3 regions of the Kitasatospora sp. NPDC058115 genome follow, and region 2 is predicted to be linked to each of the others. Evidence: riboswitches for the same ligand, from Rfam matches in the RefSeq annotation. Region 2 holds a riboswitch; each other region holds the start of a gene.
The links. A riboswitch is a leader RNA that binds a small molecule or an ion and turns the genes downstream of it on or off. The one in region 2 is predicted to bind thiamine pyrophosphate.
Positions count from the first base shown of each region.

Region 1: it holds a riboswitch for thiamine pyrophosphate, as region 2 does, so the genes downstream of both, ACFVVL_RS29815 (purine-cytosine permease family protein) here and thiC (phosphomethylpyrimidine synthase ThiC) in region 2, are expected to answer to the same signal.
Region 3: it holds a riboswitch for thiamine pyrophosphate, as region 2 does, so the genes downstream of both, thiO (glycine oxidase ThiO) here and thiC (phosphomethylpyrimidine synthase ThiC) in region 2, are expected to answer to the same signal.

Region 1 covers NZ_JBHVTL010000033.1:25,660-35,843, forward strand. Annotated here, with positions in the region: tRNA gene ACFVVL_RS29805 (tRNA-Ser) at 1-86, opposite strand, end outside; gene ACFVVL_RS29810 (trypsin-like peptidase domain-containing protein) at 152-1,897, opposite strand; TPP riboswitch at 2,079-2,227, shown strand; gene ACFVVL_RS29815 (purine-cytosine permease family protein) at 2,220-3,683, shown strand; gene ACFVVL_RS29820 (glycerophosphodiester phosphodiesterase family protein) at 3,778-4,635, shown strand; gene ACFVVL_RS29825 (ATP-binding protein) at 4,904-5,560, shown strand; gene ACFVVL_RS29830 (DUF5926 family protein) at 5,693-6,679, shown strand; gene ACFVVL_RS29835 (bifunctional DNA primase/polymerase) at 6,928-7,593, opposite strand; gene ACFVVL_RS29840 (PP2C family protein-serine/threonine phosphatase) at 8,326-9,912, shown strand; gene ACFVVL_RS29845 (aminopeptidase P family protein) at 10,080-10,184, shown strand, end outside.
Region 2 covers NZ_JBHVTL010000017.1:150,710-160,893, forward strand. Annotated here, with positions in the region: gene ACFVVL_RS19780 (DUF5326 family protein) at 1-153, shown strand, start outside; gene ACFVVL_RS19785 (NAD-dependent epimerase/dehydratase family protein) at 186-1,124, opposite strand; gene ACFVVL_RS19790 (cytochrome P450) at 1,139-2,239, opposite strand; gene ACFVVL_RS19795 (class I adenylate-forming enzyme family protein) at 2,236-3,723, opposite strand; gene ACFVVL_RS19800 (glycosyltransferase) at 3,797-4,537, opposite strand; gene ACFVVL_RS19805 (3-oxoacyl-ACP synthase III family protein) at 4,534-5,547, opposite strand; gene ACFVVL_RS19810 (SPFH domain-containing protein) at 5,628-7,127, opposite strand; gene ACFVVL_RS19815 (hypothetical protein) at 7,254-7,460, opposite strand; TPP riboswitch at 7,623-7,757, shown strand; gene thiC (phosphomethylpyrimidine synthase ThiC) at 7,753-9,585, shown strand; gene ACFVVL_RS19825 (MFS transporter) at 9,655-10,184, opposite strand, start outside.
Region 3 covers NZ_JBHVTL010000008.1:91,573-101,756, forward strand. Annotated here, with positions in the region: gene ACFVVL_RS10910 (bacterioferritin-associated ferredoxin) at 49-315, shown strand; gene bfr (bacterioferritin) at 345-824, opposite strand; gene ACFVVL_RS10920 (sulfite oxidase-like oxidoreductase) at 1,082-1,711, shown strand; gene pknB (Stk1 family PASTA domain-containing Ser/Thr kinase) at 1,762-3,549, opposite strand; gene ACFVVL_RS10930 (thiazole synthase) at 3,675-4,472, opposite strand; gene thiS (sulfur carrier protein ThiS) at 4,476-4,697, opposite strand; gene thiO (glycine oxidase ThiO) at 4,694-5,857, opposite strand; TPP riboswitch at 5,849-5,961, opposite strand; gene ACFVVL_RS10945 (NAD(P)/FAD-dependent oxidoreductase) at 6,221-7,450, shown strand; gene ACFVVL_RS10950 (Rv2175c family DNA-binding protein) at 7,509-7,874, shown strand; gene thiE (thiamine phosphate synthase) at 7,871-8,530, shown strand; gene ACFVVL_RS10960 (polyprenyl synthetase family protein) at 8,652-9,758, opposite strand; gene metF (methylenetetrahydrofolate reductase [NAD(P)H]) at 9,981-10,184, shown strand, end outside.

The DNA.
Region 1 (10,184 bases), on a different contig from region 2:
GAGAGCGTGGGATTCGAACCCACGGTACGGGGTCACCGCACGACAGTTTTCAAGACTGTTCCCTTAGGCCGCTCGGGCAGCTCTCCAGGCGGAGGTCAGCCTAACGGGTCCGGCGGGGTTCGGTGCACAGGGTTTCCGGGGCGGGCCGGGGTCAGTTGTCCCCGACGCGGGTGCCGAGGGTGACCTTGGTGGTGGCGGTCTGGCCGTTGCGGGTGTACTCGACGTCGACGGTCTCGCCGGGCTTGTGCGTCCAGATCTTGCTGACCAGAGCGGGGCCGTTCTCGATCGGGCTGCCGCCGAGCTTGGTGATGACGTCGCCGGGCTTGAGGCCCGCCTGGTCGGCGGCGCCGCCGGGGGTGACGGCCGGCTGGCCCTGGACGTCGCGGGTCTGGATCTGCGCGCCGTCGCCCTTGTAGTCGTCGTTGCGCAGGACGTCGAGCTTGGCGTAGACCGGCTTGCCGGTCTTGATCAGGGTGTCGGCCACCCACTTGGCCTGGTTGATCGGGATCGCGAAGCCCAGGCCGATGGAGCCGGCCCGGCCGTTGCTGGAGGTGTTGGACTGGATCGCCGAGTTGATGCCGATCACGCCGCCGCCGGAGTCCAGCAGCGGACCGCCCGAGTTGCCGGGGTTGATCGAGGCGTCGGTCTGCAGCGCGTTCATGTAGGAGGCCTGCGCGCCGGTCTCGTCGCCGGAGGCGACCGGGCGGTCCTTGGCGCTGATGATGCCGGTGGTGACGGTGGACTCCAGGCCGTACGGGGCACCGATGGCGATGGTGGAGTCGCCGACGTTGACCTTGTCGGAGTCGGCCAGCGGAAGCGGCGTCAGCTTGCCCTTGGGCGGGCTGTCGAGCTTGATGACGGCCACGTCGTAGCCCTCGGCGCGGCCCAGCACGGAGGCGTTGTAGGAGGAGCCGTCGGCGAACTTGACGGTCAGTTTGCCGCCCGCGGAGGCCGGGGCGACCACGTGGTTGTTGGTGAGGATGTGGCCCTCGGTATCGAAGACGAAGCCGGTACCGGTGCCGGACTCGCCGTTGCCCTGGGCCTTGATGGTGACGACGCTGGGCAGCGCCTTCTGGGCGATGCCGGCGACCGAGCCCGGGGCGGGCTCGTTCTTCTGGGTGTTGTTGGCCTGGACCGTGGTGGAGCTGCGGTCGTTCTTGGCGCTGACGGTGGAACCGTCGCGGTCCGCGACGGCCACGCCGACCGCGCCGCCGGCCACGCCGGCCACCAGGGCGACGGCCGCGACCAGGGCGATCAGGCCGCCGCGCTTCTTGCGCGGGCCGCCGGGGACGGGCGCGCCGGGGTACTCGCCCGGGTAGCCGAGCGGCCCGCCGGGACCGCCGGGCGCACCGGGCGCACCGGGGGCGCCGGGGGTGATGTCGTGCGGGGCGCCCCAGCCGCCGAGCGGCTGGCCGGCGCCGAACGGGTGGTGGTGCTGGCCGGTCGCGCCCGGGCCCTGCGGGGCGCCCGGCGCGGCGTACGGGTCGTGCGCGACGAGCGCCGGGGGCACCGGGGTGCCCGGGGCCGGGGTGGCGTACGGGTTGCCGCCGTACGGGGCGGCGGCCGGTGCGGCCGGGGCCGGGGCCGCGGGCGCGGCGGGCGGCAGGACCGGCGGCGGGGCGTCGAGGTAACCGGCCTCGGCGGCCGGGGCCGCGGGCTCGGGGGCGTCGGCCGGCTCCGGGGCCGGGAGCTTGCCGAACGCCAGCGTGGGCGTGAACCCGCCGGAGCCCCCCTCGGCCGGCTGGGACGGCTGGTCGGCCGCGGGCGTCGTTGCGGGGGCGGGACCGGCCGCAGGCTGCTGCGCCGGACCGTCAGAAGCGGAACCCGCCACCCCCTGGCCGACGGAGGGCTGCTCCCCCTGCGGCCCGGTGGACCCAACCTCGCGCTCGGTGCTCACGGACGACCTCCATAGCTGACAGGACCAACAACCATAGTTTTTCGCACACCCGATTCGATTGCCGTAAGGACCCTTCTGAAGAACTCATAAGAATCCTTAGCCGGTCCCGACGGCCGGCGCAGCGCCGCGCACGAACCCACCGCCTTGGCGTTCTCCCCCGCGCCGACTAGCCTGTCGCTCCGAACTGACACGCGGGAGCTTGGACCCACCAGGCTGAGAGTGCGCCGGTCGACCGTACGCCACGGACCCCGTGGACGGCCGTCGAGGGGGCGCAGACCGCCGGAACCTGTCCGGGTAATGCCGGCGTAGGGAGATATCGGCCATGCCGCCTGCTTCGCCATCCTCGTCCTCCGGCGCGCCCTCGTCCCCGGGCGTCCCCCCCTCCCGGGACGCCGCGGGCACCGCCCCCGGTTCCCCGGGCGGCGCCGCCGCGTCGGCCACCGCCGTCCTGGAGCCCCCGGCCCGGGCCGAGGCGCCGCTGGTGCTGGACACCGAACCGCCCCGCACGCTGGGCTTCCGCGACCACTTCGCGCTCTGGATGAACCTCGGCGTCTCGCTGATCGGCTTCACCACCGCCGCGACCGTGCTCGGCGCCAAGGGCAGCGAGCTGTCGCTGGCCGCCGCCGTCACCGCGATCGTGACCGGCACCGTGGTCGGCACCGCGATGCTCGGCGTGGCCGCGCTGATCGGCGCGCGCACCGGCGCACCCGCCATGGCGAACCTGCGCGGTCTGTTCGGCACCCGGCTGTCCTACGTGCCGACGGTGCTCAACATCGTCCAGTGCATCGGCTGGGGCGTCTACGAGCTGCTGACGATCGCGCTCGGCGCGCAGACCGTCACCGGCACCGAGGGCTACCGCTGGGCCTTCGTCGTGCTGGCCGGCGCGCTGACCACCGCGCTGACCATCTGGCCGCTCGGCGCGATCGCGGTGCTGCGCCGCTTCGTCGCGGCCGCGGTGGCCGTCGCGATGGTGTACTTCACCGTCCAGCTCGGCCGCAACGGCGTCCCGGACCCGGGCGCGGGCAACTGGCACGGCTTCCTGCCGGCGACGGACGCGATGATCGCGGTGTCGATCTCCTTCGTGCCGCTCGCCGCCGACTACACCCGGCACTCGCGCACCCCGCGCTCGGCGTTCTGGGGCAGCTTCTCCGGCTACACGGTGGCGCAGGTCTGGTGCTACGTGCTCGGGCTGATGGCGCTGCTGCAGGCGGACGGGGACCCGGAGCGGATCTTCGACTCCTTCCTGGGCGTCTGGGCCGGCTGGCTGTTCCTGCTGGTGCTGGTGCTGCGCGAGACCGACCAGTCCTTCGCCAACGTGTACTCGACCGCGATGTCGATCCACAACCTGCTGCCGAAGGCCGACCGCCGGGTGCTGACCGGCGCGACCGGCGTGCTGATCACCGTGCTCGCGCTGCAGATCACCGAGTTCACCGACTCGTACTACGCCTTCCTGGGGCTGATCGGCTCGGTCTTCGTCCCGATGTTCGCGGTGCTGGCGGTGGACTACTTCCTCGGCGCCGGGCGGCGCGGCTGGGACCTCTCCGCCGACGCGCCGTCCCGCTGGCTGATGCTGCTGCCGTGGGCGCTGGGCTTCGCCACCTACCAGCTGATCGCGCCGACCGCGGTGGCCGGCTGGTGGACGGACCTCTGGACGTCCGTGCAGGAGGCGCTGCACTTCACGCCGCAGGAGTGGACCTCGGCCTCACTGTTCGGCTTCCTGGTGCCGGCCCTGGCCACCTGGGCGCTCACCCCGCTCACCCGGGGCCGGGCCGCCGCCGCGCGCTGACGCCCGCCGGGCCACCGGCACGGAGGCGAAGACGGCCCCCCGGGTTGGGGCGGTCTTCGCCTCCTCGCCATGTCCGCGGCCTATCGTGTAGGGCGTGACCAGCCCCGATGTCTCGCCCACGACGACCCGCACCACGCCGCCCGTCCAGGTGATCGCCCACCGCGGTTCCTCGTTCGCCCTGCCCGAGCACACCCTCGCCGCCTACCGCCGGGCGCTCGACGAGGGGGCGGACGCCCTGGAGTGCGACGTGCGGGTGACCGCCGACGGGCACCTGGTCTGCGTGCACGACCGGCGGATCGGGCGGGTCTCGGACGGCCGGGGCACGGTCTCCGCGATGACGCTGGCGGAGCTGGAGGCGCACGACTTCGGCGCCTGGAAGACCGGCCGGCCGAGCGAGGACCCGGAGCTGCGCGGGGTGCTGCGGCTGGAGAGCCTGCTGGAACTGGTCGTGGACCGCGGGCGGCCGGTGGACCTCGCGATCGAGACCAAGCACCCGGTGCGGTTCCGCGGCCGGGTGGAGTCCGAGCTGCTGCGGATGCTGGACCGGTTCGGGATCGGCGGCGCGCACGGCGGCGTGGCCGGCACCGGTGCGGAACGCGGTGGCGCGCACGGCGTGAACGCCCGGATCATGAGCTTCTCCTCCGTCGCGCTGGCCCGGGTGGCGGCGGCCGCGCCGCAGTACCCGCGGGTGTTCCTGTTCGAGCGCGGTCTGGTGCTGCGCGGGCGGCTTCGCCCGGGCGCGCCGCTGCCGGGCGGGGCGCGGATCGCCGGGCCGGGGATCGAGCTGGTGCGGGCCAGGCCGGGGCTGGTGACCAGGCTGCGCGAGCTGGGCCACCAGGTGCACGTGTGGACCGTCGACGAGCCGGCCGACGTCGAGCTCTGCCTGGAGCTCGGAGTGTCGGCGATCATCACCAACCGCCCGGCGGAGGTGCTGGCCCAGCTCGGCCGCTGACCCCGGCCGCCCCGGCGCGCGGGGCCGGGACGTGGTGAACCGTTCAACCACCGTCGGCCGTTGATCGTCTTGGTAGGGACTCAAACCTTTCGGCGACGATTTCTGCCGCAATTCATACAGTTTCACGACGGAGGGTGAGCACCGAATCACCTGTCGCGCACCGACGGTGGACGGGCCTGAAATGTCCGCGCGGGATCGCCGCGCGGTCGTTTCCGACGTATTGCCAAGGGGCATCCATCCCTCGGCATACGCTGAAGGAGGTCCGGGGGTGGCGTTGATGGTGGCGCGTGAAGTGCCGACTTCATCGACCATGGCAGTGCCGCACGGCCCAGCGAGTGTCGGGGTCGCGCGGCGCCGACTGCGTCGAGATCTGGGAGACCGCGAGATACCGGAACCGGTCATTGATGATGCCGTTCTGATCCTTTCCGAACTTTTGAGCAACGCCTGTCGTTACGCCCGGCCACTCGGGCCGATGCCCGCGCTCGGCCGGGGCGCCCGCGCCGGGGCCGTCCAGCCGCTGCTGGTCGGCGGCCCGGCGCAGACCGGCCGGACGGGCGGGCCGCCCGCCGCACCGGGCGACGGCGGCGAGGACACCGGCGGTGTCCTGGTCCGCTGGCAGATGCACGCCGACGGCGTGCTCACCCTGGAGGTCACCGACGGCGGGGCGCAGACCCGGCCGTCGCCGTCCAGCCCCTCGCTGACCTCGCACGGCGGCCGCGGGCTGAGCATCGTGGACCAGCTGGCGAGCGACTGGGGCGTGCGCGACGCCCCCGGCGAGGTGACCGTCTGGGCGGCCCTGCCGGCCCGGGCCCGGCACGCCCGGCGCACCGGCGGCGGGCACCACGACGGCGGGCGCCACGACGGCGGGCATCCCGGCCACGGCGGTGGACACCACGGCCACGACGGCGGGCACGCCGGCGGCTGAGCGGCCGCGCGGCGCGGCGCCCCGGCAGCGGGCCCGGCGGGCCCGTCCGCGCCCCGGCGCACGCCCACGCGCCCGGGGAACGTCAGTAGGCTGACGGGAGCACCACACCACCGTTCCCGGGAGAGCCGCACCATGGGCAAGAAGGCCGCCAAGAAGGCGCCGCAGCGCAGCCAGTCCACCCCCGCCGCCACGGGCGAGATCCCCGTGGTCGGGGCCCGTGAGAACTGCCCCTGCGGCTCGGGCCGCCGCTACAAGGCCTGCCACGGCCGCGAGGCCTCGCACGCCGTCCAGGAGCTGGTGCACCGCCCGTTCGAGGGCCTGCCGGGCGAGGCGGACTGGGTCGCGCTGCGCGAGCTGGTGCCCGCCGCCACCGTGCCGCTGACGCTGGCCGCCGGGGTGGCCGGGACCGCCGAGGGCGAGGTGCCGTCGGTCACCCTGGCCACCGTGCTGCCGCTGGCCTGGCCCGCGCTGCGCCGCCAGGACGGCTCGATCCTGCTCGGCCTGCAGACCCAGTCGTCCTCCGGCGACCTGAGCCGCGACCTCGCGGACGCCCTGGAGCTGGCCCTGGCCACCGCCCCGGGCACCCCGGTGCCGGCCCGCCGGACCGTGCCGGGCGGCCGCCGTCTGCAGGACCTGCTGGACGGCACCGCCGCCTTCGAGCCGGCCGTGCACACCGGCTTCGAGTTCTGGCTGGAGGACGCCGAGACCGCCACCGGCGAGGTGGCCGCCTCGCTGGAGCGCGCCAACGCCTCCGCGATCCCCACCGAGAAGCTCGCCGGCGTCGACGCCGCCTACTGGTGCGGCACCCCGGACAAGAACCACCTGCGCTGGGTGATGACGGTGCCGGAGGAGAAGCTGCTGGACGCGCTGGCCCGGCTGACCGCCGCCGAGGAGTCCTCGCTCGGCCCGGACACCCGCCTGGTGGGCTCGTTCCGGGCGCACGGCCTGACCGTTCCGGTCTGGGACCTGCCGCTCGCGATGACCGCGGCCGACTGCGAGAAGCCGGCCGCGGAGTTCGCCGAGCGGCTCGCCACGACGCTCGCCGACCCGGCCCCGCTCACCGCCGACGAGCGACGGGCCCGCGCCAACCTGGTGAACCGTCAGGTCACCCTGAACTAAAGGCGGGACGCAACGCCGGGGCGCGCCCGGCGGATCGGCGTGATACGCGTCACATTGGCGCCCGCGACCCGCAATTTCCGGGCTGCGAGGGCGTCTTGGAAATTGGCGCGGGCGCGGATCCTTGTTACTGTCTAAAGAGTCCGGTCGCTGGTGCATCCCCCGTCGCCAGCGGCCGGATCTTTTGTTTTCCGAACGCCCCACGCCGGGGCCGGTCGGCCGTGCCCGATCAGTACGCGGACGACGGATCGTCAGTACGCCGAGCGGCCGCTGTCCAGCTGGACCGCCGCCGCCACCAGCTCTCCCAGCAGTGGCTCGACCTGCGGCAGCCAGACACCGCCGTCGGCCCCCTGGCGGGGCGGCAGCACCCAGCGCACCCGGTCGCCGTCCCCGCCGCCGGGCGGCAGCGGCAGGAAGCCGCCGCTCCCGTGGTAGCGCAACGATCCGGGCACCCAGGGGAGTTGGACGAGCACCTCGCCGAGCGCGTCGAGCGACCAGGGGGCGACCAGCATCGCGTACCGGTCGGGCATCGCCAGGACCGGTCCGAGCCGCAGCCGCAGGGCGGCCAGGTAGGCGAGCGCGCGGGCGCCGGCCGCCGCGGGGAGGCTGACCGCGCACACCGTGCGGCCGGTCGCGGTCAGCACCGGGGCGTCCGGGCAGCGCCGCTCCCACCACCAGCGCACCATCCGGGCGTCGGTGGTGGCCGCGAGCAGCGGCGGGTCGTGCGGGTGGGCGCCCGGCACCGGGCAGTCCGGATCGCCGCAGGAGCAGTGTCCGCCGGCGAGCAGGACGGTTCCGGGGACGACGGGCCAGCGGTGGCCGGTGGCCGCCGTCAGGGCGCCGGCCAGCCGGGCCGCCCTGGCCGCCCGGGCCGCCGGCCGGCTCCTCGGGTCGTCGCGCAGTGGGTTGTCGCGCATTGGCACCCGTTCCTTTCCGTGACCGCTCGGTGGCTCCGCCCCGCGGCCGCCGGACCGGCCGCCGCCGCGCGTCCGGGGACGCCGGACCGGCCCGCGAAGCCGGACGGAGGGATCCGGCCGGGAGCCGGGTCGGAACGGACCGGGGGCCGGGCCGGAGCCGGGCGGCGGGCGGGGCGGCGGTACGGACGGCGGTGCGGACAACGGCGCGGGCCTGGAGCACGCGGTGGAGCACGATGTGAAAGGACTGCGGAATAGAACAGCCCTTGGAACGAGAATCCCGTATGCGACCGGATGGACGCCGCCCGGCCGCGGTTGGTTCCACCGTACGAGTGAGTCGCTTCCGGCCGACCCGGCCGGCCGGCGCCATGGGCATACGATCCGGACGGCCGCCGGAGCCGTCCCCCCGGTTCTGCCCGCTCACCGGCTGCTCCATGCCCGGCGGGCGGAGGCGCCCCGTCCCGCCGGACCGCGGTGCACTCGACCGGCGCGCGCGGAACGGAACGCGCCCCCTGACCGGGCCCGCGACGGCGCGACGGCGGCCACCAGCCTTGTCATTGCTCTGGACATGCCCCGAATGGCCTGTGTAGAAGTGGTGGCATTGCTGTCGATCAATGACGAGTAGTAGCGAATCGAGGCGAAACGCGCCCTTTTGGCCGTGCTCGCTCCAAACGGCCGTACCTGGGGGTTCCGCATGATCCGCGTGACACGCACCACCGCGTCAGGAGTGGCGGCATGACCGAGTCCCACCCACCGTCGACGTCCTCCGAGCCCGCCGAGCCCGGCGGTGCCAGCGGGCTCTCCGTGCTGGACCCGCCCGGCTTCCACGATCCGGCCGCGCCCGCCGCGCGGCCGGACGGACAGCCGGACGGGGAGCCCGGCGGAGAGCCGGACGCGGAGCCGTCCGGACGGCCGGACGCCCGGACGCCCGGCGAGCTGCCGGGTGCCGGCGAGGGCGCGGACCGTGCCGCGTCCGCCCCCGGCGCGCCCGACGGCGCGCGTCCCGACGCCTCCGCCACCGGAGTGCAGGACCGTTTGGCCGGACGCCTGTCCGATTTCACCAGCCTGCACGAGCACACCGAACGGCTCGCCCGCGCCCGCGGCCTGTCCGCCACCCTGGACACCGTGCTCGCCTCCGGCGCCGCGCTGCTCGGCGCCGACCGCGCCCTGCTGGTCACCGCGCTCCCCGGCGGCGGCCCCAGCCAGCCGGTCGGCCTCGGCATGGACCGCGCCAGCCTCGGCTCGCTGGAGACCGTTCCGCCCGACCAGAGCCTGCTCGCCCGGCTGCTGCGCACGCACGACCGGCCCGCCGAGCTCGCCTCGCACGACCTCGCCGGCGACCCGGCGATCGGCGCCCGGCTGCGCGAACTCGCCGGCCACCTCGGCATCGGCGGCTGCTACGGGCTGCCGCTCGCCACCGAGGAGGACGGCCCGCTGGCCGCCGTGCTCTGGTTCTACGACCGGCCCGCCGGCCCGACCGGCCGCCAGCGCGAGCTGGCCCGCCGCTACTGCGCGGTGGCCGCCCCGCTGCTGGCCAAGCAGCTCGACGCGGAGAAGGTCCGGCGCACCACCGAGGCACTGCGCCGCGGTCTGCTGCCCGACCGCCTCCCCCGGCCCGCCGGCCTGCGGCTGGCCGCCCGGCTGGTCGCGGCCGGCCTGGACCGCTCCTGCGGCAGCGACTGGTACGACGCCATCCCGCTGCCGGACGGCACCGTCGGCCTCACCGTCGGCTCCGTCTCCGGCGACGGGCCGGGCGCCGGACCGGGCTCCGCCCCCGGCGCGGCCGCCGCGATGGGCCGGGTGCGGGCCGCGCTGCGGGCGTACGCGGTGCTGGAGGGCGAGGACCCGGTGTCCGTCCTGGGCGACCTCGAACTGCTGCTGAAGACCACCGAGCCGTCCCGCACCGCCACCGCCGTCTACGCCTGGGTGGAGCCGGAGGGCCGCCGGATCACGCTGGCCGGGGCAGGCCACTGCCCGCCGGTGCTGGTCACCCGCTACGGCGCCGAGTTCGTGGAAACCTCGCTCTCCGCGCCGCTCGGCGTGCTCTCCTGCTGGGAGGCGCCCGGGGTCGAGTTCACCGCCGAGCGCGGCGACACGCTCGTGCTCTACACCGAGGGGCTCGCCCGCCGCTTCGGCCCGACCCTGCACGCCGGGCAGGCCAACCTGCGCCGGGCCGCCGCCGACGCCCCGCGCGACGTGCGGACCGACCCCGACCGGCTCTGCGCCCACCTGGTGGCGGCCGCGGCCGAGCAGGACACCACCGGCACCTGGGACGGTCCGGACACCGACGACCTGATGCTGCTCGCCGCGCGCTTCGAGTAGCGGGGCCCGTTCGGGCCTTCGCCCGGCCCGCCCGGCCGCTCCGAACGGGCCGGGCGAAGGCCCGAACGGGTGAGCGGCCGGGCGTCCGTACCATGGACGCACGGCCGCCCACCTGTGTCGCGATCCGACGCGCCCCGGGCGGCACCACGCGCAAGGAGGCGACGTACGTGACCGAGGACCGCACCCCCGCGGTGGCCGAGAACCCCGAGGCCGTCGGCGGCGACGAGGAGCCGCAGCAGTTCAAGGGCCGCAAGAACGGCCTCTACTCCGAG
Region 2 (10,184 bases):
GTGCCGGTGCTGGTGCTGATACTCGCCTGGAACCTGCTGGTGTTCGTCTTCGGCGTGGTCGGCGCGCTGCTGGCCTTCGCCCTGAAGGCGCTGGTGGTGGTCGGCATCGCGGCCGCCGTGGTGGTCCTGGTGAAGAAGGCCGCCAGGAACTAGGACCTCGGGACCGACCCGGTGCCCGCGCTCCCTCAGGGGGTGCGGGCACCGGGCGTTTCCGGGGGCGTCCGGGCGGTGCCGCGCAGGAAGTCGTCGAGGTCCCGGTGCGGGCGCCAGCCCTGGGAACGGGCGCGGGAGAGGTCCAGCACCACGCTGCGGGAGAGCTGGTCCACCGCGTACGGGGTCAGGCCGGGGAGCCGTCCGGTGCGGGCGGCCAGCCGGGCCAGCGGCGCCGGGACGTGGTGGATCCGGGCGCTCACCCCGTGCGCGGCCAGCACCGCGCGGATGGCCTCGTCGCGCCGGTAGGGGCGGGCGTCGGCGATGTTGTAGGCGACCGGCGTCCACGGGCGGTCGCCGGTGCGGCCCGCGCCGACCGCGGACAGGCAGGCGTCGGCGAGGTTCTGCACGGCGGTGAGGCTCAGCCGGACGTCGCCGCCGGGCAGCAGCAGCCGCCCGTGCCGCACCCGCTCCAGCAGCCGCGGCACCAGGTGCGGATCGCCCGGACCGTAGACGGCGCGCGGGCGCAGCACCACGGCGCCCGCCGCCAGCGCGAGCCGTTCGCCGGCGGCCTTGGTGCGGCCGTACGCGTTGAGGTGGCCGGCCTCGGTGGGGTGGTGCTCCTGCACGGAGCCGCGGCCGAGCCGGGGGTCGTAGACGCTGGCGCTGGAGACCCAGGCGAGCGGCCGGTCCCCGGCGGCGCGCAGCAGCCGCTCGGTGCCGGTGACGTTGACGGCGTGCTGGCGGGCCTCGGCCGCGGTCCCCGGGGGCAGGTCGGCGACGGCGGCGGCGCAGTGCACCACCGCGTCGGCTCCGGTGAAGTCGGGCTCGCCGGTGGTGGCGTCCCAGGGGACGTGCCGGCCGGCCGGCCCGGGGCGGCGGCCGTAGCAGAGCACGTGGTGGCCGGCGGCGACGGCGGCCCGCACGACGTGCGAGCCGCAGAATCCGCCGGCGCCGGTGACGGCGATCCGCATCGGGGTCTCCTCGGTCAGGGCGCGGACCCGGCGGGGGTCCGGGTGGCGCGCAGGGTGAGTTCGGCCCAGCCGGGCAGGGCGGACCGGCGGTCGGCGCGGGCGCCGGTGACCACCGGGGCGTACGGCGCGAGCGCCAGCAGCAGGTCGGTGAGCAGGGCCCGGGCGAGCCCGGCGCCGGGGCAGGCGTGCGGGCCGGCGCCGAACACCGCCTGGGCGGCGGCGGGCCCGGGGGACGCTCCGGGGCGGTGCGCCCCGGCGGCGTGCCGGGCGACCAGGATCAGCCGGTCGCCCCTGCGGACGGGGCGCCCGGCCAGGTCGGCGTCGGCGGCGGCCACCCGGGGGAGCAGCGGGGAGGGGGCGGTGAGCCGGAGCAGTTCGGCGGCCAGTGCGGGCGCGCCGGCCGGGTCCACGGAGGGCCAGAGCCCGGCGTCCGCGCACCAGGCAGCAGCCCGGGGGAGGGCGGCGACGGTGGTGTTGACGGCGGCCACCGCGAGCACGGCGTCCCGGGGGCGGGGCAGCAGCGCGGCCAGGTCGGCGGCCCGCGCGGCGGCCGTGCGGGCGGCGTCGCGCGGGCGCGGGCCGGGCAGGTGGTCGCGGGCGGCGGCCGCGGCGGCCTCGGCGGCGGCGCCGGCCAGCGCGTGCGGACAGCCGGCCGACCCGGTCAGCGCGGCGGCCGTCACCCCGGCCAGTTCGCGGGCCAGGGCGACGAGTTCGAGGTCGCCGGTGGCGAGCTCCGGGGTCCGGGCGGCGAGCACCGCCTGCCAGCGGGGGCGGAGCCGGTCCACCGCCGCCGCGTCCAGCCCGGCCGCCACCTCCCGCCGGGCGGTGCGGTGACCGGTGCCCTCCTGGTCGAACAGCGCGCCGCCCTCGGTGAGTTCGGCGGCCGCGCCGCCGGTGGTGCCCGGTGCGGTGCGGTCCAGCGGGATCCGGGTGAGCGCCTCGCGGTAGGCCTCCGCGCCGTGCACCAGCACGGTGTGGCCGAGCCGGGCCACCGGGCGGCGGCGGGTGGCGGCGAGCAGCGCGAACAGCAGGGGGTGGCTGCGCAGGTAGACCCGGCGGTCCCGGCGGCGGGCGCCCCGGTGCCGGGCCGGCTCCCGGCCGGTGCCGCCGGTCATGTCGCCAGCTCCCGTGCGCAGTGGGCGGACGCCGCCGCCCGGTCGGGCTTGCGGGAGCGGCCGGCCAGCGGCACCCGGCCGAACAGCAGGGCGTCCGGGCGGGCCGAGCCCATCCGCTCCAGCGGGCCGGCCAGCGCCCCGCGCAGCCGCCGGGGGTCGGTGCCGGGCGCGGGCTGGACGAGGGCGACCAGCCGCTCGTCGCCGTTCCCGTCGGGGACGCCGACCAGGACCGCGAGTTCGACGCCCGGCAGGTGCAGGGCCGGTTCGTAGAGGCCCGGGTAGATGTTCTCGGCGCGGCGCAGCACCATGTCCTTGAGCCGGCCGGCGAGCACGATCCGGCCGTCCGGGTCGAGCGCGGCGCGGTCGCCGGTGCGCACCCAGGGCTCGGGCTCCTCGCCGAGGTAGCGGTGCCGGACGCCGGGGCCGGTGAGCAGCAGTTCGCCGTCGTCGCCGAGGCCGGTGCGCACGCCCGGCAGCGGGGCGCCGGCCAGGTCGCCGGTCCCGGTGAAGGCGCTCTTCTCGGCCTCCTCGACCGCCGCGGCCGGGAACAGCTCGGTGAGCGCGTAGACGCCCCAGGCCTGGTCGGCGCCGGCCTGCTTGACCCGGCGCAGCAGGGTCGCGTCGGCGGGCGCCGAGCCGGTCCAGACCCGGCCGGTGAAGCGGGCCCCGGCGCCGAGCGCGGCGCGCAGCTGCGGCGGGGTGAGGTAGGTGTGGGCCGGGGCGAGCCGTGCGAGCTGGCGGGCCAGCGCGGCGGGGTCGCGGGCGGGCAGGGCGACGGCGGCTCCGGCGGTGAGCGCGGGGACCAGCACGAAGAAGGTGCCGCCCAGCACCACCGTGCCCGGCCGCGGGCCGACCAGTTCGGTGACGGTGCGCAGCCCGGCGGCCAGGCCGCTGCGGGAGTGCACGACGGCGCGCGGGCGGGCGGTGGTGCCGGAGGTGAAGATGATGACGGCGTCGCCGTCCCGCCCGGGTGCGTCCCGTCCGGGGATGCTCGGCACCGAGGCGCCGAAGGGGTTGGTGCGCAGCCGGGGCGCGCAGCCGGGCAGCCGGTGCCCGAGCGTGGCGACCGGGCCGAGCGCGGCGAGCGGGGGCAGCGCGAGGTCGGCGCGGCGGGCGAGCGGGCGGGCCCAGCCTGCCACCGCCTGGGCGGCGGCGTCGGCGAGCACCAGGTCGGGCCGGGCCAGCGCGAGCCGGGCGGCGAGCACGTCGGGGCCGGCGGTCGGGTCGAGGACGGCGGTGCGCAGGCCGAGCCGGTGGGCGGCGATCAGGACGGCGAGGGCGCGCGGCCCGGGGCGGAGGGCGACGCCGAGGGTGGCGCCGTCGTGCAGGCCGCGGGCGCGCAGGGCGACGGCGTAGGTGTCGGCGAGGGCGGCGAGTTCGCCGCGGCGGATGCGGACCCGGGTGGTGCCGGCCCGGGTGCGGTGCAGCACGGCGGGGCGGTCGGGGTGGACGGTGCGCAGGGCGTGGGCGAGCCGGTCGAGCACGGGGGTGTCCTCGGGTTGCGGCGGATCGGGGCGGCGGGTGCGGCGGGTGCGGCGGGGTGGCGGCGCGGCGCGGTCAGCGGACGTCGACGGCTCGGGCGCCGGCGCCGCGCTCCAGGTACCAGCGGGCGGTGCCGACCACTCCGTACGCCCGGATCCGCCGGGTGGAGTTCTGCACCACCATGTCGCGGCGGTGCACGATCGCGGTGGTGTGCCGGCGGATCCGGTTGATGAACGTCCGGTCGGTCGGCGAGGGGCGGCGCGGCATGCCGCCGACCGCCCGGTACAGCTCGGCGGTGATCGCCATGTTGTTGCCCGCGTGCATCCGGTACGGGGTGAGGTAGCCGTGCCGGCGCCGGTGCGCGGGCCGGATCCGGCCGAAGAACGCGCCGAGTGCGACCAGCACCAGGAAGACGGCGCGCCCGGCGGGCCCGTGCTCGTCCCGGCGGGCGGTGACCCGGCCGCAGACCAGTCCGCCGCAGTCGAGCAGCGCCGCCCTCGCGGCGGCGGTCCAGCCGGGTTCGGGCAGGCAGTCGGCGTCGGTGCGGGCGAGCAGGGTGGCGCCGTGCGCGATGGCGTGCCGGAACGCGGTGTCGACGGCGGAGCCGACGCCCTTCTCCGGCTCGACCAGCACCTCGACCGGGAACGGTGCCCGGGCGGCGAAGGCGCGGACGGCCGCCACGGTGCCGTCGGTGGAGCCGTTGTCGGCGACCAGCAGGGTGAAGTCCCGGTCCCGCTGGGCGGCGAGGGCGTCCAGGGCGCCGACGATCCGGGCCTCCTCCTGGTAGGCGGGCACGATCACCCACAGCTCGGTCACGACGCCTCCCAGACCATCGTCATCAGGCTGACGCCGCCGCCGAGGCCGACCATCAGTACCTTGTCGCCCGGGGTCAACGAGCCCTGTATCCGTTCGAGTTGGACACCTATCGTGGCACTGGCGACATTGCCCAGCTCGGGCACGGTGACCACCAGCTTCTCCTCCGGGACCCCGGTGGCCTCGACGAACCGCTCCAGGTAGGGCACGGTCACCTGGTGCACCAGCACCTTGGCGTAGTCGTCCCAGCCGAAGCCGGTGCGGGCCGCCACCCGGGCCAGGATGTCCGGGCCGATCTTCTCGAAGACGCCGCGCAACTCCGTTCCTCCGCCCCGGAAGTAGCTGTACTCGTCACCGCGCGGATGGCGTGAGCCGCCGCCCGGGATGCCGCCGGTCGCCCAGTGCTCGGAGGCGGTCTCGGTCTCCACGTCCAGGATGCCGCCGCGCTCCACGGCCTCCACGACCACCGCCGCGCCCGCGTCGCCGAAGGTGTAGCCGGCGAAGCCCTCGCGGAACTGCCCGGCGCCGGCCGGGTCGCGGCGCATCGCCCGGCTGGGCGTCTCCCCGGTGACCACCAGGGCCCGCCGGGCCCGGCCGGCCAGGATCATCGCGCGGGCCAGGTCGATCCCGTTGAGGAAGCTGTTGCAGGCGTTGCTGACGTCGAACGCGTGGGCGCGGGAGCCGAGTTCGGCCTGCACGAGATGGGCGGTCGCGGGCTCGGCGACGTCCCGGGTGGCGGAGGCGAAGAGCAGCAGGTCGAGGTCGAGCGGGTGCAGCCCGCGGGCGTCCAGGGCGCGCCGGGCGGCGCCGACGGCGAGCGTGGAGGCGTACTCGCCCTCGGCGGCGAAGTGCCGGGTGACGATGCCGGTGGCCTTCTCGAAGGTCCGCTCCGGCAGGCGCAGCCGGCCGCCGGCGGTGATCTCGTCCTGGAGCTGCTGGGAGGTCAGACGGCGGGCGGGCAGGCGGGCTCCGACGGCGGTGATGCCGATCCGCGCGGTGGCTGCTGGATGCATGTCCCCATGGTCCGGTGCGCCCGGCCGGGCCCGCCTGAGTACGGGTACTCAGGCGGGCCCGGCCGGTCTACCCAGACGGATCAGCGCTGCTCGCGCGCCGGGGTCACCGGTACGGCGTCCACGGGCACGGCGTCCACCGGGACCGTCTCCACGGGTACCGGGGCGGCCGTGGCCGGGGCGGCGGCGCCGTCCGGGCCGACGGTGGACAGCAGCTGGCGCGCCAGCCCGAGCCCGGTGCCGCCCATCGCGAGCGCCTTGGCGAACAACTCGCCCATCCCGTCGGCCCCGTTGAGCAGCACCATGTGCTCGACGTTGCCGAAGGACTCCGCCGCGGCCCGCACGATCTGCGGCCACTGCTCGGCCAACTCCTGGGCCACCACCGCGTCCTGGTTCTCGGCCAGGGCGTCGGCGCGGGCCTTGATGCCCTCGGCCCGGGCCAGCCCGATCGCCCGCGCCGCCGCGGCGTCGGCCAGACCGCGCGCCTCGGCCGCGGACGCCTCCGCCTGCCCGGTCGCCGTGGTGGCCTCGGCCTGCGCCAGACCGCGCACCCGGGTGGCCTCGGCGTCCGCCTCGGCCGCGACCCGCACCCGGCTGGCCTCGGCGGCCGCCTCCAGCTCGGTCTCCCGCGCCTGTGCCTGCGCGGCCGAGATCCGGGCGTCACGGGCCGCCTCGGCGGTGGTGCGGGTGTCGTACGCCCGGGCGTCGGCGGGCTTGCGCACGTCGATCTGGAGCTGCTGCTCCTTGCGCCGTGCCTCCAGCTCGGCGACCCGGGTCTCCTGGACCACCACCTCCTGCCGGGCGGCGGCGTCGGCGAGCGGACCGGCCTGCCGGGCGCGGGCGTTGGCGGTGTCCTTCTCGGCCTGGTACGAGGACTGCTGGATCTCGCTGTTGCGGGTCGCCTCGGCCTTGCGGGCGGCGGCCTCCTGTTCGGCCTCGGTGGCCAGCCGGTCCGCCTCGGCCTGGGCGATCCGGGCGTCGCGCTGGACGGCGGCGGCGTGCGGGATGGCGAGGTTCTTGATGTAGCCGGTCGGGTCGATGATCTCCTGGATCTGCAGGGTGTCGATGATCAGCCCGAGCTTCTCCATCTCCAGCCCCGAGGCGGCCCGGGTCTCACCGGTGAGCCGCTCGCGGTCGCGGATCATGTCCTCGACGGTGAGCCCGCCGACGATCGAGCGCAGGTGGCCGGCGAAGACGTTGTGGACGCGCTGGCTGATCAGCTTCTGCTGGTCCAGGAAGCGGCGGGCGGCGTTGGCGATCGACACGTCGTCGTCGCCGACCTTGAAGATCACCACGCCCTTCACCCGCACCGGGATGCCCTGCGTGGTGACGCACTCGACGTTCAGCTCGGCCTCGTTGAGGTCCAGCGAGAGCCGCCGGACCCCCTGCAGGCCCGGGGTGACGAGGGTGCCGCGCCCGGTGACGATCCGGAAACCCAGGCCGTCGCCGACCCCCTCGGTGCGGTGCCGGGAGCCGGAGATGATCAGTGCCTCGTTCGGCTCGGCCACCCGCCACATGAGTTTGAAGAGCGTGACCCCGATGATCAGTGCCGCGGCGGCTGCCCCGGCGATGACGTATCCCATGGTTCAACTCCCCCTTCGGGCGCAGGAGATGCGCCGATTCGGATTGTCCGCCCGGGCCGGGGCCCGGGGAAAGGGAAGTGACATGACGCACCGTCACAAGCTCGTCACCAGAGGGTCATCGGAGCGTCACGGCCCGATCGGCGCGACATAGACCGTCCTCGGCGGCTGGTACTCGATCACCACCACCGGCGTCCCGACCGTCAGCCGCTCGCCCGGCACGGCCAGGTAGGCGAGGAACGCCTCGGTGCCCTGACGCTCCGGCACGTGCACCATCACCTCGCCGACCAGCCCCGCGCCAACCGCCCCGGTGACCCGCCCCGTGCTCCCGACCACGCCGGCCTCCTCGCCTCGTCAGCTACGGGGCCAGTCTGCCCGCCGCGGCGCCTTCGCGCCCCCCGTTCACCGTCCGGACCTCGCGGTTCCTCCTCCCGGACCCGCTCTGGACCTCCGGCGATCGGCTCGCTACGGTGTTGGACGTCATGCGCGGGCAACACCGCCTGCGGACGCGGGAGCTCGGAGCACCGGGCTGAGAGGGCGCTGAACGGGACGTCGAGGGACGGACCGGCGGCTGCGTCGACCGCAGGAACCTGACCGGGTAATGCCGGCGTAGGGAGTTTGAGGTCCGATGACCACCTTCGATGCACAGCCGCAGTCTGCCCGGACCCCGTCCGGCTCCGGGGCCGCCGTCACCAGCGCGGGCACCGGCTACCCCACCCCGGCCTGGCGCAAGGCCCACCGCGAGGGGTCCCGCCCCGATCTGCGCGTCCCGTACCGCGAGGTCGTGCTCACCAACGGCAGGACCGTCCCGCTGTACGACACCTCCGGGCCGTACACCGACCCGGAGTACCGCGCCGACGTGCGGCGCGGCCTGCCGGCCCTGCGCGACGCCTGGATCCGCCAGCGCGGCGACGTCGAGGAGTACGACGGCCGCGAGTCCCGCCCCGAGGACGACGGCATCCGGCACACCGCGCCGCGCGGCGGCGACCTGCGCAACCTCGACGCCGTCTTCCCCGGCCGCCCGCGCCGCCCGCTGCGCGGCCGCGACGGCGCCGCGGTCACCCAGCTCGGGTACGCCAAGCGCGGCATCGTCACCCCCGAGATGGAGTTCGTGGCCCTGCGCGAGGGCCTGGAGCCGGAGTTCGTCCGCGCCGAGGTCGCCCGCGGCCGCGCCGTCATCCCGGTCAACGTGAACCACCCCGAGGTCGAGCCGGCGATCATCGGCACCAACTTCCTGGTGAAGATCAACGCCAACATCGGCAACTCCGCCGTGACCTCCTCGATCGAGGAGGAGGTGGAGAAGATGACCTGGGCCACCCGCTGGGGCGCCGACACCGTCATGGACCTCTCCACCGGCCGCAACATCCACACCACCCGCGAGTGGATCCTGCGCAACTCCCCCGTGCCGATCGGCACCGTGCCGCTCTACCAGGCGCTGGAGAAGGTCGACGGCAGGGCCGAGGAGCTGAGCTGGGACGTCTACCGCGACACCGTCATCGAGCAGTGCGAGCAGGGCGTCGACTACATGACCGTGCACGCCGGCGTGCTGCTGCGCTACGTGCCGCTGACCGCCCGCCGCAAGACCGGCATCGTCTCGCGCGGCGGCTCGATCATGGCCGCCTGGTGCCTGGCGCACCACCGGGAGAACTTCCTCTACACCAACTTCGAGGAGCTCTGCGACATCCTCGCGCGCTACGACGTCACCTTCTCCCTCGGTGACGGCCTGCGCCCCGGCTCGATCGCCGACGCCAACGACGAGGCGCAGTTCGCCGAGCTGCAGACCCTGGGCGAGCTGGGCCGGATCGCCCGCGCCAAGGACGTCCAGGTGATGATCGAGGGCCCGGGCCACGTCCCGATGCACAAGATCAAGGAGAACATGGATCTCCAGAAGGAGATCTGCGACGAGGCCCCCTTCTACACCCTGGGCCCGCTCACCACCGACGTCGCGCCCGGCTACGACCACATCACCTCGGGCATCGGCGCCGCGATGATCGCCTGGTGGGGCACCGCGATGCTCTGCTACGTCACCCCGAAGGAGCACCTGGGCCTGCCCAACCGGGACGACGTGAAGACCGGCGTCATCACCTACAAGATCGCCGCCCACGCCGCCGACCTCGCCAAGGGCCACCCCGGCGCCCAGGCCTGGGACGACGCCCTCTCCGACGCCCGCTTCGAGTTCCGCTGGGAGGACCAGTTCAACCTGGCCCTCGACCCGGAGACGGCCCGCGCCTTCCACGACGAGACCCTCCCCGCCGAGCCCGCCAAGACCGCCCACTTCTGTTCGATGTGCGGCCCGAAGTTCTGCTCGATGAAGATCTCCCAGAAGATCCGCGACGAGCACGGCGACGGTGCCACCGCCGTCGAGTCCGGCTACGACGCCGAGGCCCTCGCGGGCATGGCCGAGAAGTCCGCCGAGTTCGCCGCCCAGGGCAACAAGGTCTACCTCCCCCTGGCCGACTGACACACCGCGCCCGGGCGCCGCCCCGAGAGCTGTCGCTTCTCGGGGCGGCGCTTCGCCGTGGTCACCCCTTCACCGCAGGGCGCCGGGACCGGACAGTTCGCGCCGGGTGCGCAGCGGTGAGAAGAAGACCGGTACCCAGACCGTGGCCAGCCCGGCCGCGCCGACCCACAGGGCGGTTCGCACCGAGGCGAGTTCGCCCAGCAGGCCGGCCAGGGCGGCGCCGACGGCGAGCGAGCCGGTCAGGACGACCCGCATGGTGGCGTTCATCCGGCCGAGCAGGTGGTCCGGTGTCACGCTCTGGCGGAAGCTGACCGTGATCACGTTGTCGATGCCGACCTTGCAGGTGGTGATCAGCCAGGCCGCCGCGGCGAGCCAGAGGGCCGGGCCGCGATCGGCCAGCGCCAGCAGGCCGCCGAGCGGCGCGACGGCCAGGCCCATCAGCCACAGCACCCGACCCGCGCCGAGCCGGTGAGCCAGCCGGCGGGCCGACTGCGAACCGATGAACACCCCGACGCCACCGGCCGCGAAGAACAGGCCGATGATGCCGTCGGAGAGGCCGAGTTCACGGGCGAACAGCACCGGCAGCATGGTCTGGCAGA
Region 3 (10,184 bases), on a different contig from region 2:
GCTCCGCTTCACCGCTTCACCCCGGGAGAGACCGCAATGTACGTGTGCATGTGCCATGCGGTCACCGAGGACCAGGTGAAGCAGGCGATCGACGGCGGTGCCAACACCCCCCGCCAGATCGCCAAGGGCTGCAAGGCCGGGACCGACTGCGGTTCCTGCGTGCGGCGGATCCAGGCCCTGCTCGGCGAGCACGGCGCCCGGCCCTGCCCGACCGCCCGGCTCGCCGCCAGGCTGGGCCTGGCCGACCCGGAGGCCGGGGCCGCGTCCGCCGCCGCTCCGTCGGTGCCGGCGCGGGCGCCGCTGCGCGCGGCCTGACCGGAGCCCCGGGGCGGTGCCGGAGCCGGTCAGGACTCCGGCTGCTCGATCAGCTGGGCGATGTAGAGCGCCTCCCCGAGCTTCTCGACCAGTTCGAGCTGGGTGTCGAGGTAGTCGATGTGCTCCTCCTCGTCCGCCAGGATCGACTCGAAGATGTTGGCCGAGGTGATGTCGTTCTTGGCCCGCATCACCACGATCCCGCGCTTCAGCCGGTCGATCGCCTCGACCTCGACCTGCCGGTCGGCCTCGAACATCTCCTTGACCGTCTGGCCGATCCGGACGTGGAAGAGCCGCTGGTAGTTGGGCAGCCCGTCGAGGAAGAGGATGCGGTCGGTGAGCACCTCGGCGTGCTTCATCTCGTCGAAGGACTCGTGCCGGGTGTACTTGGCGAGCTTCGTCCAGCCGAAGTTCTCCTGCATCTTGGCGTGCAGGAAGTACTGGTTGATTGCGGTCAGCTCGGCGGTGAGCTGTTCGTTGAGGAACTCGATGACCTCTGCGTCGCCCTTCATGGCGCTGCCTTCCTGCTCGCGTGCGGGACCGGGACCGTTTACCCTCCGGCGTCGGCTCCAGGCATCCTGGCACCGAGATGGGACGAAATTCCAGTAAGTTCACACTCACTAGGACATGTGTCGGAATATCCGATTTGCCCCGCGCGTGAGGTGGCGCGCGGGAGGAGGGCGCTCCGCTGTTGACCCGTGCGAGCGGGCGCACGAGGTGATGAAGGGGCGCGCACCGGGCGTCGCCCGCCGTCTGTCACCATGGATCCATGGGTCAGTCCGAACAAGAACCGTCGCCGCCGTCTGACCCCGGGCTCCCGCCGGGCCAGCGCGTGCAGCGCGGCTGGCCCGCCCTGCACTACGGCCCGGTGCCCCGCTTCAAGCCGCTGACCTGGGACCTCCAGGTGTTCGGGGCGACCGCCTCGGCGGAGAAGCACAGCTGGGACTTCGCGGGCTTCAACGCCCTGCCCCGCACCACCGTCCGGGCCGACCTGCACTGCGTGACCAGGTTCTCCGTGCTCGACGGCGAGTGGACCGGGGTGCCCGCCGCCGTCCTGCTGGACCTGGTGCCGCCGGACACCGACGTCACCCACGTCATGGTCTGGGCCGAGTACGGCTACAGCGCCAACCTGCGGCTGGAGGACTTCGCCGCGCCCGACACCCTGCTCGCCACCCACCGGGACGGCGAGACGCTCACCGCCGAGCACGGCTTCCCGGTGCGGCTGGTGGTCCCGCGGCTGTACGCCTGGAAGGGCCCCAAGTGGGTCCGGGCGGTCGAGTACATGCGGGCCGACCGGCGCGGCTTCTGGGAGGAACGCGGCTACCACAACCGGGCCGACCCGTGGCGGGAGCAGCGCTACACCCACCAGGAGCAGCCGGGCGACGGACCGCTGCGCTAGCGGTGCGGTCCCGCCCGGCCGGTCCCGCCCGGCCGGTACCGGCCCCGGGCCTAGAGGAACGGGAAGTTGACCGTGACCACGGTGCGCTGCGGGCGGCGCTCGCCCGCCGCCGGGGACTGGCCGGTCACCTTGCCGGTGCCGAACAGGTTGACCCCGTTGCTCTGCATCGAGAACCCGGCCGCCTGGAGCGCCTTCTCCGCGGCCTCCTTGGACATCCCGGTGACGTCCGGGACCGGCACCATGCCCTTGCTGACCACCAGCGCGACCGGCGTGTTCTCCGGCACCTGCTGCCCGGCCGCCGGCGAACTGCTGATCACCGAGCCCTCGGCGACGGTGTCGTTGTAGGTCTCGGTGACCGTGCCGGCCGTCAGCTGCGCCCCGGTCAGCGCCGACGCGGCCTGCGCGGACGGGCGGCCGACCACGTCGGGCACGGCGATCCGCTTGGGCCCGCGCGAGACGGTGAGGGTGACGGCGTCGCTCTTCCTGGTCCGGGTGCCCACCCCGGGGGTGGCCGCCATCACCTGGCCGGCCGGGACGGACTCGCTGTACACCTCGGAGACCTTGCCGTGCATGCCGGCGGCGTCCAGGATCCGCTCCGCCTCGGTCCGGTTCTTGCCGAGCACGCCCGGCACGGTGCCGTACACGGCGCCGGAGATCGCGTACGTCGCCCCGCCGACCAGCAGGGCCACGGCGAGGACCACGGCCGTCCAGATCAGCGGTCCGCGCGGCAGCCGGCGGGCGCCGGAGCGGGTGCGCCGGGCGCGCGGCGGGCGCGGGGCGCGCTCCGGCGGCGGCTCGTCGTACGGGCGCGGCTCGGTGAGCAGCTGGTCCATGACGTCCGGCGGCACGTCCAGCACGCTGGTGCGCTCGACCGGGGGCGGCAGCAGCACCGGGGTGAGCACCGAGGTCGCCTCGCCGGCCGGGTACCCCGGGCCGGGGCGGGTGGCGGCGGGCGGTTCGGCGTCCAGCTGGTCCGGGGTGAGCCCGCGGCGGACCCGCTGGAGCGCGGCGAGCAGCTCGACCGCGTCGTGCGGGCGGTGCGCGCGGTCCCGGGCGCAGGCGCCCGCCACTATGGCGTCCAGCTCGGGCGTCACCCCGGGGACGGCGGCGGACGGCGGCGGAATGTCCTCGTGCAGGTGGCGGTACATCACCTGGACGGGGTTCTCGCCGGTGTGCGGGCGGGAGCCGGTGAGCATCTCGTACAGCAGGATGCCCGCCGCGTAGACGTCCACCCGCTGGTCGGTCTCGGCGCCGGGGCGGATCTGTTCGGGCGCGAGGTAGGAGACGGTGCCGAGCACGGTGCCGGCGGTCGCGGTGGTGGAGGTGGTGGCGCCGTCGGCGGCGTTCAGCACCCGGACCAGGCCGAAGTCGGCGACCTTCACCAGGCCGTCGTCGGTGATCAGCACGTTCTCGGGCTTGACGTCGCGGTGCACCAGACCGGCCCGGTGGGCCGCGCCGAGGGCGGCGAGCACCGGTTCCAGGACGTCCAGGGCGGCCCGGACGGAGAGCGCGCCGCGGTCGCGCAGGAGGTCCCGCAGGGTGCCGCCGGGCACGTACTCCATGGCGAGGAAGACGTGCCCGGCGTCGGCGCCCTGGTCGAAGACGTTGACGACGTTGGGGTGGGCGAGCCGGGCGACGGCCTTGGCCTCGCGGATGAAACGGGTGGTGAACGCGGTGTCGCCGGCCAGCGAGGGGTGCATCACCTTGAGCGCCACGATCCGGTCGAGCCGGGTGTCGTTGCCCTGGTAGACGGTGGACATCCCGCCCGCGGCGATCCGCCGCTCGACCCGGTACCGGCCGTCGAGCAGGGTACCGATCAGGGGGTCGCGCAATGCCATGTCCACCCGGCGAGTCTAGGGCGTGGGGGTGCGCCGGCCCCGGGGGACACCGCCCTCGGGGCCGCTCTGTGCCCGGTTTGTGACACCAGGATGATGATCGGATCTTTATCCGGAATGTCGGTCGCTCAGAAAGCCGGGTGCTCGCGGGTGTCCAGATCGGCGCGGCCGGCCATCGCGGAGGACGCCTCGGCGTGGAACCGGCGCGGGATCCGGCCGGCCCGGTGGGCGAGGCGGCCGGCCTCGGCGGCGTGCCGCATCGCGTCGGCCATCAGCACCGGGTCCTGGGCCCGGGTGACGGCGGACGCCAGCATCACCGCGGCGCAGCCCAGCTCCATCGCCAGCGCCACGTCCGAGGCGGTCCCGGCGCCGGCGTCCAGGATCACCGGGACGCCCGCGCCCTCCACGATCAGCTGGAAGTTGTGCGGGTTGCGGATGCCGAGGCCGGAGCCGATCGGCGAGCCCAGCGGCATGATCGCCGCGCAGCCGACGTCCTCCAGCTTGCGGGCCAGCACCGGGTCGTCGTTGGTGTACGGCAGCACGGTGAAGCCGTCGTCGACCAGCGTCTCGGCGGCGTCCAGCAGCTCGATCGGGTCCGGCAGGAGGGTCCGCTCGTCGGCGATCACCTCCAGCTTCACCCAGTCCGTGCCGAGCGCCTCGCGGGCCAGCCGGGCCGTCAGCACGGCCTCGCCGGCGGTGAAGCAGCCGGCCGTGTTGGGCAGCACCCGGATGCCGTTGCGGGTCAGCACGTCGAGCACCGAGCCCCGGGTGCCGGCGTCCACCCGGCGCATCGCCACCGTGGTCAGCTCGGTGCCGGACACCCGGAGCGCCTGCTCCAGGACCTCCAGGCTGGGGGCGCCGCCGGTGCCCATGATCAGCCGGGAGGAGAAGGACGTCCCGGCGATGGTGAGAAGGTCGTCGGCCATCGGTCAGCCCCCCTGGACGGCGGTGAGGATCTCGATCCGGTCGCCCGCCGACAGCGGCGTGCGCGGCCATTCGGCACGCGGCACCACGGCCTCGTTCAGCGCGGCCGCGACGCCGGAGTGCGCCTGGCTGAGGGTGGCGACCACCTCGGCGAGGGTGGTCGAGGCGGGCACCTCGCGGGGCTCGCCGTTGACGCTCAGGGGGATGTCGCTCGTGCGGGGGCTCATGCCGGGACCTTCGTGAATCGGGTGGGGGAGAACGGGAGGGCGAGCTCCGGCAGGGTGCCGGTGGCCAGGTACTCGGCCAGCACGTCGCCGGTGACGGGCGTCAGCAGGACGCCGTTGCGGTAGTGGCCGGTGGCGGCGACCAGCCCGGGCAGCGCGGTCGGGCCGAGCAGCGGCGCGTTGTCCGGCGAGCCGGGCCGCAGCCCGGCGCCGGTCTCCACCAGTGGCAGCTCGGTGATGCCGGGGACCAGCTCGTGCGCGTCGCGCAGCAGCTCGTACACCCCGCCGGCGGTCACCGTGGTGTCGTGGCCCTGCTCCTCGGTGGTCGCGCCGACCACCAGCTCGCCGTTCTCGCGCGGCACCAGGTAGAGGTGGCCGCCGCGGACGACGGCGCGCACGTTGCGGGAGAGGAACGGCCGGTACGCCTCGGGCACCCGCAGCCGCAGCACCTGGCCCTTGACCGGGCGGATGGCGGGCAGCACGCCCGGGGGCAGGCCGGGCAGCAGATGGCTGCGCGAGCCGGCCGCGAGCACGACCCGGTCGGCGGTGACGCTCTCCCCGGTGGCCAGCCGGGCGCCGGTCGCCCGGTCGTGCTCGACCAGCAGCTCGGCGGCCTCGGTGCGGTGCACCACCACGCCGGTGCGCCCGCACGCGTGCAGCAGGGCCTCGGCCAGCCGGCGGCCGTCGACCTGGTGGTCGTCGGTGACGTGCAGGCCGCCGCGCACGCCGGGGGCGAGCATCGGCTCCAGCCGGCGGGCCTCGCGACCGGTGAGCCACTGCGAGTCCAGGCCCAGCCGCTGGTGGAAGGCGTGCAGCTCGCGCAGCTCGGCGCGGTCGTCGGAATCCAGGGCGACGGCCAGGGTGCCGCACCGGCGGTAGCCGGTGTCCGTGCCACCGCTCGCCTCGGTGAGTTCGGCGGCGAAGGCCGCGTACCGCTCGTTGGAGGCCATCCCGAGGCGCAGCAGCGGCTCCTCGCCGTACTGGAGTTCGGTGACCGGGGCGAGCATGCCCGCCGCGACCTGGGCGGCGCCGTGGCCCGGCCGGGGGTCGACCACGACGACGCGCAGTCCGCGCTGGGCCGCCCGCCAGGCGACGACGAGTCCGATGATCCCACCGCCGATGACCAGCACCTCGGCGTGGGCGCCCCGTCCCAGGCGTGTCAAAGCTGTTCTCCCTTCGCCGGAATGACCCGGATCAGGTTCGGACGGTCGCAGGCCGTGCCAGCCCGCCTCTCAGCCCGGTGCGCCGGGCTCCCGTGATGGTGCCCCCACCTTAACTCCGGGCGGCGTCGCCCCTGAAGGCGCCCGCGAAGGGGGCGGCCCGGACGGGCCCCGGGGCCCGTCGTCGGGCCCCCGCCTGCCGGGCGGCGCGCCGCCGGCCCTGCGGCCGGGAGGTGCCCCCCGCCTCCGCTTCGGGACGCACGCACCCGGACGCCGCCCGGCCCGCCCTCCGGGCGGACGACGACGGGGGTGTGAGGACGAGCCCTCGGTCCGGAGAGCTCGGACCGGGCTCAGTACAGTGACGGCGTGGCTGAGCTGAGCGGAACGGGACAGACGGATCGGGTGGTCGTGGTCGGCGCCGGGCTGGCCGGGGCGCAGTGCGCCGCGGTGCTGCGGCGCGACGGCTTCCAGGGGCGGATCACGCTGGTCGGCGAGGAGCCGCACGCGCCGTACGACCGGCCGCCGCTCTCCAAGGACGTCCTGCTCGGCAAGGCCGACAGCACCGCCCTGGACCTCGACTTCGCCGGGCTCGACGTCGAACTGCTGACCGGCCGCCGGGCCACCGGCCTCACCCCCGGCGGCCCCGGCGGCGCGGGCGTGCTGCACACCGACGCCGGGAACGAGCCGTACGCCGCGCTGGTGATCGCCACCGGCGCCGAGCCGCGCGCCCTGCCCGGCGCCGAGCGCGCCCACCTGCTGCACAACCTGGACGACGCGCTCGCGCTGCGCGCCCTGCTCCGCCCCGGCCTGCGCCTGGTGCTGGTCGGCGCGGGCTGGATCGGCGCCGAGGTGGCCACCGCCGCCCGGACGGCCGGCTGCGAGGTGACCGTCGTCGAGGCCGGCCCGGCGCCCGTCCCCGGCGCGCTGCCCGCGGAGGTCGGCCGGGCGATGGCCGCCTGGTACGCCGAGGCCGGGGTGGACCTGCGCTGCGGCACCGGCGTCGCCGCCGTCGAGCCGGGCGCGGTGCTGCTCGCCGACGGCTCGCACCTGCCCGCCGACGAGGTGGTGGTCGGCATCGGCGCCCGCCCGGCCACCGGCTGGCTGTCCGGCACCGGGGTCGCCCTGGACGCGGCCGGCGCCGTCCTGGTCGACGAGCGGCTGCGCACCACCGTGCCCGGCGTCCTCGCGGCCGGCGACTGCGTCAGCTACCCCTCGGCGCGCTCCGGCACCCGGCTCACCGTCCAGCACTGGGACCACGCGCTGCAGTCCGGCGAGGCGGTCGCCGCCACCCTGCTCGGCGCGGACGCGCCGCCGTACGACCCGGTGCAGTACTTCTGGTCCGAGCAGTTCGGGCGGATGGTCCAGTACGCCGGGCGGCACGGCGCGGACGACGAGCTGCTGTGGCGCGGTTCGCCGCAGGACCCGGACTGGTCGGTGCTGTGGCTGCGCGACGGCGTCCTGCGGGCGCTGCTCGCGGTGGACCGGCCGCGCGACCTCACCCAGGGCCGTCGGCTGGTCGAGCGCGGAGCCGTGCTCGACCCGGCCCGCGCCGCCGATCCGGCGGTCCCGCTGAAGGCGGCCCTGGCCGCCGGGTAGCGCGGGGCGGCGGACCCGTTGGTGCGCGGCGGGCCGCCGAGGTGGCAGTCTGGTGCTTGTGAGTGAGATCGAAGCCAAGATTGAAGCCCTGGTCCCCGCGTGGCTGTACCTCCCCGACATCTCCGAGAAGTGGGGTGTGGTGGTCACCGAGGTCCGCAACATGGTCAAGAAGGGTGACCTGATCGCCGTCCGGCGCGGCCCCAACAAGTCGCTGCAGGTCCCGGCGGCGTTCATCGACGAGACCGGCCCGGTCAAGCACCTGGTCGGCACGCTGACGGTGCTGCGCGACAGCGGGTTCAGCGACGAGGAGGCCCTCGTGTGGATGTTCACCGAGGACCCGTCGCTGCCCGGCACCCCCGTCCAGGCGCTCTGGGAGAACCGGGCCACCGAGGTCAAGCGCCGCGCCCAGGCGATGGCGCTGTGACCGACCCGGCCGCGACCGACCGCCGCGCCCGGCTCGCCGGCGCCCGGCTCTACCTGTGCACCGACGCCCGGCGCGAGCGCGGCGACCTCGCCGAGTTCCTGGACGCCGCGCTGGCGGGCGGCGTGGACATCGTCCAGCTCCGGGACAAGGGCCTGGAGGCCCGGCAGGAGCTGGCGGCGCTGGAGGTCTTCGCCGACGCCTGCCGCCGCCACGGCAAACTGCTCGCCGTCAACGACCGCGCCGACGTCGCCCACGCGGCCGGCCCGGACGTGCTGCACCTCGGGCAGGACGACCTGCCGGTGCCCGCCGCCCGGGCGATCATCGGCGAGGACGTGCTGATCGGACGGTCCTGCCACGCGGAGTCCGAGGTGGACGCGGCCGCCGCCGAGCCCGGCGTCGACTACTTCTGCACCGGGCCGGTCTGGCCGACCCCGACCAAGCCGGGCCGCCCCGCGCCGGGCCTCGGCCTGGTCGAGTACGCGGCGAAGCTGGGGACCGCGCGGCCGTGGTTCGCCATCGGCGGCATCGACCTCGGCAACCTGGACGAGGTGCTGGCCGCCGGCGCCCGCCGGGTGGTGGTGGTGCGGGCCATCACCGCCGCGGAGGACCCGGGGGCCGCGGCCGCCGAGTTCGCCCGCCGGCTGCGCGAGGTCTGACCGGCGGGGCCGCCGCCGTCCGTTCCGTACGCGCTGCCCCGGGGGCGCCCGGCGCCCTTCCCGGCTGCGTGTCAGTCCCGGCAGGTACCTGCCGGTATCTGTCAGTACCTGCCGGTACCTGTCAGTACTTGCGGACGGTGGCGGCCTCGGCCAGCGCCAGCAGCGTCGTGCGGGCCGCCGGGTCCGCCAGCGGGGCCGCCTCCAGTGCGGCCAGCGCCTGGCGCAGCAGCTCCTCGATCCGCTGCTCCACTCGCTCCGGCGCGCCGCTGCGGGCCACCAGCTCCCGCAGCCCGGCGACCTCCCCGGCGGTCAGGTCCGGCGCGCCCAGGCGCTCGTCCAGGTGCCGCGCCTCACCGGCCGGCAGCCCCCGCATGGCGTGCGCGACCAGCAGCGTCCGCTTGCCCTCGCGCAGGTCGTCGCCGGCCGGCTTGCCGGTGACCGCCGGGTCGCCGAACACGCCGAGCAGATCGTCCCGCAGCTGGAACGCCTCGCCCAGCGGCAGGCCGAACGCCCCGTACGCCTCCACCAGCCGGGACGGGGCGCCCGCCAGCAGCGCGCCGACCTGCAGCGGTCGCTCGATCGTGTACTTGGCCGACTTGTAGTGCAGGACGGTCTGCGCCCGCTCCAGGGCGCCCTCGTCGGCGGAGTCCCCGGCGACCGGCTCCAGGACGTCCAGGTACTGGCCGACCATGACCTCGGTGCGCATCAGGTCGAACACCGGCTTGGCGGCCAACACCGCGGCCGGCTCCAGGCCGCAGTTCAGGAACAGCTCGTCGCACCAGATCAGCAGCAGGTCGCCGAGCAGCACCGCCGCCGAGGCGCCGTACTGCTCGCGGTCGCCGCGCCAGCCGCGCTCGCGGTGCATCCCCTCGAAGCGGCGGTGCACCGAGGGCAGGCCGCGGCGGGTGTCGCTGCGGTCCATGAGGTCGTCGTGGACGAGCGCGCTGGCCTGCAGCAGCTCCAGGGCCGCCGCCGCCCGGGCGATCCCCTCGCCGGCCGCCGGGCCGCCGGCACCGCGCCAGCCCCAGTAGCAGAACGCCGGGCGCAGCCGCTTGCCGCCGTCCAGCAGGAAGTCGCGCAGCGCCTCGGTGACCGGCTCCAGCTGCGGGGAGACCTTGCCGAGCAGGGCCGACTGGCCGTCCATGAACCCGGCGAGGGCGGCGTTGACGCGCTCGCGCACGTCCTCCACGTCGATCGGATTGGCCGGCCGCTGGCTGGACGAGGTCACGATGGGGCTCCGGAGGTAGCTGGGGTGCAGCGCAAGCGTATCCGGGGTGGAGGGGAACAGCCGTACGCACGAGGTCAGGCCCCCGCGCGCCGGGTGGTGTTCGTACGGACACCACCGCCGGGGGCGGCGTCGTCCATCCGGAGTCCACCCCTCGTCCATCCGGCGTCTCAAAGGCTGGAACCGAGTTGTCCGTGCCCTTCCGCCGACGGCTAACCTGCCATCATGGCACTCGGTATCGCTTCGACCAGACCGGACCGCGCACAGACGGTCCGCGACCTCCTGGCAGCCGGAAAGCGGTCCTTCTCCTTCGAGTTCATGCCGCCGCGCACCGAGGTCGGTGAGCAGAAGCTCTGGGACGCCATCCGGCGGCTCGAACCGCTCGACCCCAACTTCGTCTGCATGACGTACGGCGCCGGCGGCTCCTCG